2 linked regions of the Herpetosiphon gulosus genome follow. The protein of the gene in region 1 interacts with the protein of each later gene in a pairwise test. Links are inferred from orthologs where the notes say so. Each region holds a gene or a part of one and is shown on either strand. Other genes may lie near its edges. The genes, in order: rho and yhbY.

The links.
Region 2: the proteins of rho (region 1) and yhbY interact in binary tests that used the Escherichia coli proteins (3 or more experiments, as listed by UniProt). The link is inferred for Herpetosiphon gulosus from one-to-one orthologs.

What each region holds. Positions count from the first base shown.
Region 1 is NZ_BAABRU010000011.1:137,397-140,688, forward strand. What follows is about bases 253-3,214. They hold rho (transcription termination factor Rho), read right to left. Parts: upstream 2,378-3,214; coding sequence 1,127-2,377; downstream 253-1,126. Other genes in these bases: abc-f (ribosomal protection-like ABC-F family protein), read right to left, coding at 253-701; glpX (class II fructose-bisphosphatase), read right to left, coding at 2,729-3,214. In the rest of the region: more of abc-f, read right to left, coding at 1-252; more of glpX, read right to left, coding at 3,215-3,292. UniProt on the Escherichia coli protein: Facilitates transcription termination by a mechanism that involves Rho binding to the nascent RNA, activation of Rho's RNA-dependent ATPase activity, and release of the mRNA from the DNA template.
Region 2 is NZ_BAABRU010000001.1:288,138-291,258, reverse strand. The notes cover bases 179-2,969. They hold yhbY (ribosome assembly RNA-binding protein YhbY), read right to left. Parts: upstream 1,830-2,969; coding sequence 1,527-1,829; downstream 179-1,526. Other genes in these bases: ABEB26_RS01285 (hypothetical protein), read left to right, coding at 2,710-2,969; ABEB26_RS01305 (DUF512 domain-containing protein), read right to left, coding at 179-1,366. Outside these bases: more of ABEB26_RS01305, read right to left, coding at 1-178; more of ABEB26_RS01285, read left to right, coding at 2,970-3,121.

The sequences.
Region 1 (3,292 bases):
TGTTCATCAAGCTCAATAATTGTGGTTGCCACTTGATCAAGAAAAGCCCGATCGTGCGAAACTACCAAAATTGCCCCACTATGGGCTTGGAGCCAAGTTTCAAGCCATGCGCTAGCCTGATGGTCGAGGTGATTGGTTGGTTCATCCAATAATAACAAATCGGGGTTGCTAATCAGGAGCGCGGCTAAACCAAGTCGGGTTTTCTCGCCGCCCGATAGCGCTTGGACTGAGCGATCCCGTGGCAGGTGGCTTAATCCCAAGCCCCCCAACACCTGATCAATCCGATGATCAAGCTCATAGCCACCACGCAACTCAAAGCGCTCGGCCACATCGCCATATCGTTCTAAAAGATCGGCAAGTTGATCGGGGTCGGCATGGGCCATTTGGCTGCTTAATTGCTCAAGCTGTTGGCGGAGTTGGCTGAGCTGTTGTTGGCTGGCGGCCAGTAATTGCTCAATATTTAGATCGCTAGGGGTGATTAATTGCTGGGTTAAATAGCCATATTCACAGCCCTCGCCCCAGCGAATTGTACCAGTATCGGCTGGCTCTTGGCCAATAATTAAGCGCAATAAGGTCGATTTACCAACGCCATTCGCGCCGACGAGGCCAATTCGTTCGCCACGATTGAGGATTAACCCGATATCGCTGAGGATTTGATGTGGGCCATAGGCTTTGTTGAGGTTGTTGATCTGCAATAACATAGGTTCGATGATCTCCTAAATTGTTGGATGGGTTCTAAAGCTTGGTTTCCGATCATCAAACGGTTGATTTTCATTGGTAGAACTCCCTAAAACAATCAATAGTTCAAGCTTAGCATGGGTGGTAACTCCCCAACATCAGACAAAAGAACGAGCAACGTAAAATCAAAAGGCAAAATAGTAATGGCGAGGGATCAGGATTCAGGGGTTAGAATGGGCAGTGGAAATATAATGTGCATACAAAGAACATAGAACATAGAGCAAAGAACATAACATTAGAGAAGAGTCATTCGTGTAATTCGTGTAATTCGTGTAATTCGTGGCTAAACCTTAACCTTCGCACGCTTCATCCTTCATCCCTCATCCTTTAAAAAATGCTTCCCTGCCCTCAATGACTGAGAACAGGGAAACATCGCAGTTACGAAGTTTTAGAGGCTCTTGTTGAGGGTCAGCAAGAACTCATCGTTGGTACGGGTTTTGGACATCCGCGTCAGCACCAATTCAGTGCCTTCGTTTTCGCCCAACATACTGACCATACGGCGCAATGTCCAAACTTGGCGCAATTGCTCAGGCAAGAGCAACAATTCATCGCGCCGGGTTGAAGAGCGTGCAATATCGACTGCCGGATAGGTGCGGCGTTCAGCCAAGCGCCGATCCAAGTGCAATTCCATGTTGCCAGTACCCTTGAATTCTTCGTAAATCACGTCGTCCATGCGGCTACCAGTATCGACCAAACAGGTAGCGATAATTGTCAACGAGCCGCCGCCTTCGATGTTACGAGCAGCACCAAAGAAGCGTTTTGGAGGGTACAAGGCCACTGGGTCGATCCCACCAGTCAAGGTTCGGCCTGATGGCGGCATATCCAAGTTGTAAGCCCGCGCCAAACGGGTGATCGAGTCCATCAAAATCACCACATCTTGGCCGCCTTCGACCAAGCGTTTGGCTCGTTCGAGGGTCATTTCAGAAACCTTGGTATGATCTTCAACTGGCTCATCGAAGGTTGAGGCAATCACTTCGCCGCGGACTGAGCGGCGCATATCGGTGACTTCTTCAGGGCGCTCACCAATCAACAAGACCATCAGATGGGCATCTTGATAATTGGTGGTAATACCATTGGCAATCGCCTTCATCAACATCGTTTTACCAGCTTTGGGTGGCGAAACCAGCAGCCCACGCTGACCACGACCGATTGGTGCAATCAAATCAACCAAACGAGTTGAAAGAATTTGCGGCTCAGTCTCCAAAATAAAGCGTTCATTGGGAAAAATCGGGGTCAATTTTTCAAAATGGGGGCGCTTACGAGCTTGCTCAGGGTCCATACCATTAACTAATTCAACCCGCAGCAAACTATAATAGCGTTCACTTTCTTTGGGAGGACGAATCTGGCCGGAGATGCGGTCGCCAGTACGGAGGCCAAAGCGGCGAATTTGAGTTTGCGAGACATACACATCATCGGGGCCAGGCAACATGCGGTCGCTGCGTAGAAACCCGAAACCGTCAGAAACGATATCGAGAATCCCGGTGTTGAAAATATTGCCTGCTTGTTCAGTTTGAGCCTGAATTAATTTGTAAATGAGGTCTTGTTTCTTGAGGCGACTATAGCCAGAGATATCTAGCTCCCGAGCCATTTCTTGGAGGTCGCTCAACGTTTTGTTTTCTAAATCAGCAAGGTTGACCACCGTGCTATCCTCCTACGATGAATTCTTACAGCGGGCGTGCATCATCCGACCTCTTCAAAAAATCAATGGCGTTGCGTGGCGAACTAATAGCATAGTTCAGCCAATATGCCGCACAACCATGCGTTCACGGACGTGCCCACAATGGGAAGCGATCTTGTGAGGGGATGTAACTAATCAGTTGCGTTTTAAAAAGTTGGCTGCTGTTTGGAGATGTGTGAATGTGACGCTGGAAGGGGATTCCCAAATGCGTCGCACGCAGTATACCACGACTGACAAAAGCAAGCAACGCCATTTTTAATCATGACGTTGCTCGATTTTAAGCAATTTCTAAGTCAAGCAGTGACGGTATATTTAGTGCTCGGCAAACGGCAAATCTGAAATCCGCATCAATTTATCCCAACGGTGACGAGACTCGATGTAGCGCACTGTGCCAGAGGCCGAACGCATTACCAACGAGTGAGTGGTAGCACCCCACCCAAAAAATTGTACGCCCTTGAGAAAATCCCCGGTCGTAATTCCCGTCGCCGCCCAAAAAATATTGTCTCCTTGTACCAAATCGTTGGTCGTGTACACTTTGTCGAGATTCAAGCCGTTCTGACGGGCTAGGTCACGCTCACGGTCATTACGCGGCCAGAGCTTACACTGGATCTCGCCACCAGTACACTTCATGGCGCAGGCCGAAATCACCGACTCGGGTGCTCCGCCAATGCCCATGAGAATATCTGCGGGAGCCTCAAGCATGCTCGGCATGAGGCTGGCTGCAACGTCACCATGCAAAATCAGTTTAATCCGCGCTCCCATTTCACGAATCCGCGCAATAACATCGTGATGGCGAGGCCGATCAAGCACAATGACGGTTACATCTTCGACCCGTTTTTTAAGTGCTTTGGCAACGCTGCGGATGTTGTCTTCAAC
Region 2 (3,121 bases), on another replicon or contig:
TATCAGCTGGGCCATGCTTTTGTAACTCAGCGACCACATCGCCGCCAGTCAGCAAGCCCGAAACTGTCACCATCTCGCCAAAAAATTGATTGACGACTGGGCATAATTCCACGGTCAGGTTTTCAATTCGACTAAGTTGTTCAGCGACTTGTTGCAACACGGGAGCGGCGAGGGTTGCACAAGCCAGCAACATGCGGGTGGGTTTATCGACAGCACTTGGCAGCGAAGGCACAATCTCGGCCCATTCATCTTGGAATTGGCGCACCAGGCCCACACCATTCTCTAATTGATCGTAGCCTTCGTACAACGAGCCATCGGGCTGTTCGCGGCCCGCCAACAGATAAAACTCATCCGAGGGATAGACCAAGACCGAGCCATGTTCGGCCATGTAATATTCTTGAAATGGTTCGCAGATGTCGATTACAGCAGCGGCTTCATCGCCACGATATGGCCGCAACTCGACTTCGGTGGCCGCCCCTAACCGCGCACAAAAGCCGAGATTTCCTTCCTTGGCCGCTTGAAACAATTCGTTGGCAACCGGCGCTTCTTCTTGCCAAATTGGCTGAGCTTCCCAGTTGCTATCAATCCATTCGGCGCTTTCGTGCACGCGGATGGCAGCTTTGATGCTTTGGGGTTTTTTGCCCTCAAAACGATAACGGGTTAGGCCAACTGGCACAATCGCGATGCTTTGAACAATTGGATACAACTGACCCAATTCATGGATGGTTTGGGCTAAGGCTGGGCCATCATTCAATTGTGGACATGCCACGACTTGGGTATGCACATCGATGCCCAAATCGCCTAAGCGCCGAATTTGCTCCAACACATCGGGAACATCGGGCTTGCCCAACAAAATTGCCCGCAAGGTACGATCAGTCGCGTGGACTGAAATATACATTGGCCCCAAGCGTTGTTCAGCAATCCGATCCCAATCTTCCTCCTTGAGATTCGTCAATGTTACAAAGTTACCATACAAAAACGACAAGCGATAGTCATCGTCCTTAAGGTAGAGTGTTTTGCGGAATCCTTTAGGCATTTGGGTCAGAAAGCAGAAGGGGCATTTATTATTGCAGGTTCGCAAGCGATCAAATAATGGCTCGACAAAATCGAGGCCAAGCATATCATCGGGGTTTTTGGTCAATTGGATGCTACGTTCTTCGCCAGCTTGGCGCACCAGCAACTCAACTTGATCTTCAGTCATGGCAAAGCGAAAATCAATCACATCGCGCATCACCCGACCGTTGACTTGCAGAATTGCGTCACCAGCTTGTAGCCCAAGTTGCGCACCAGTACTGCCTGCTGCGACTGCTTGAATAACCCCGCCATTGCCTGGTCGAATATTACTAAGATTTGGTTGATATTCCATAGCACATCACTAGTTATTGCGTTAAGCGCGGCTGCTAATCGCACAAAAGGCGCACCTTGCATTGTGCGCCTCATCCGCATTCTATCGCGTCAAATTACCAAGGGCTGTAGCCCAACATTATGTATTATAGCAGAAAGCCTTGATTGTGCTAGACGCTGATTTAGCGTGGCAACACAATCACTTGCTTATCGTCAAGCCGACTTGGACGATACAGAATCGCTACATTGCCCACCAACGCAACCAACGTAGCCTCAGTATCAGCCACCAATTGATCAGTTAATTCGCGCCGTTCTTCTTTAAATTCGCCAAACTTCACTTTGATCAATTCATGGGCATCAAGGGCGGCGGCCACAGCGGCTACCACCGTACTTGAAAGCCCTTGTTTGCCAATTTGCACCACAGGCTTGAGGTCGTGAGCCAAGCGGCGCAAATATTGGCGTTGATTACTATTTAATGTGAGCATGCTTGCCCTTTCAAGCTTCGATTACAATAAAAAACTGCTGGTTTTCACCAGCAGTCATTCGTGGAGCGGGAAACGAGACTCAAACTCGCGACCTTCTCCTTGGCAAGGAGACGCTCTATCAACTGAGCTATTCCCGCATCGCGTTATGGGGTTATTATACACAGCTTGGGGAAAATTGCAAATTTAGGCGCTATGGGCCATTGATATATCCTTGGGCTAGCCCAGCCACAGGACTAGAGCGCCTTTAATTGCTGGTGATTAAAAACAGCAACCACCATTTTATTAATGGTGGTTGCTGCAAAAAGAGCACGGGCCAGGTTTGCTGTGACACCCATAGAGGCAAGCGTACCGTTGCTATCTTTCAATCCTGGCGGAGTTGGCAAACATATGCCGCACAGGACCCGACCCATCGACCATTATAGGCTACAAGCGGCTTTAAGTCAAAAAGTGTTGATCTTTTCATCTGGCATGGTATACTGGCGATGGCCAGAAACAACTACAGCCTATGGTGTCCTAGAAGATAGCGATGTGTCAGAAAGCAGCGATGCCAAAGCAAGTGCATCGCTTTTTTATTGGATACTTAAATTTTTTTTAGGACAAAAGTCACCCTTGACACTTTTAGTGTCAGAGGCCAAAGTAGTAGACGACCATTGGTAGGTAGTCCTTTCTCTTGATATGGTTCAGCTTAAGTACTATCAAAAATTTAGTACCCACGCTTTAGAATATTCGGTTGGCACACGACCAAAGACACCGTACTATTGTAAGTAGCGCTAAGTTTTCAATTTAGGCCAGATTCTCGTTAGAATCCGATGTGGCAAAAGCTTAGCTCAGGATTTAATTTTGGTGTAGTGTGGCACCTATAGCCAGAAAGTAAGCCACCATGAAGTACCTGCGTCGATCAATTATTGCGCTCGTTCTCTATCTCGCTGCGTTTTTCAACATCGAGCGGCTGGACTTCCAGGGCGAGAATGTTATTGACCTACGTTCGTTTGTCTATGTTCTCGGTTTAGCAGCAATCATCATCACGATTATGCTGCCCTATTTTCGGCAACGTCGGCTTTTGGTGGCCCTCACCTATTGGGGTGCGATCTACGCAATTATTCGTTTAGCATTTTTCAATGATGTTTCGTTTGTTGGGGTCGATATCTACCTATCGCTGACTGAATTGGTGTTCTTATTGGTTGGAGTGCGTTTTGGTCACCAAGTTGCCATCGATCTCTACGATTTCGAGCAAGCGGTGATCAATATCACCTTACCACAAGTTAATCGCCAAATTCGCCCGCTCAACGATT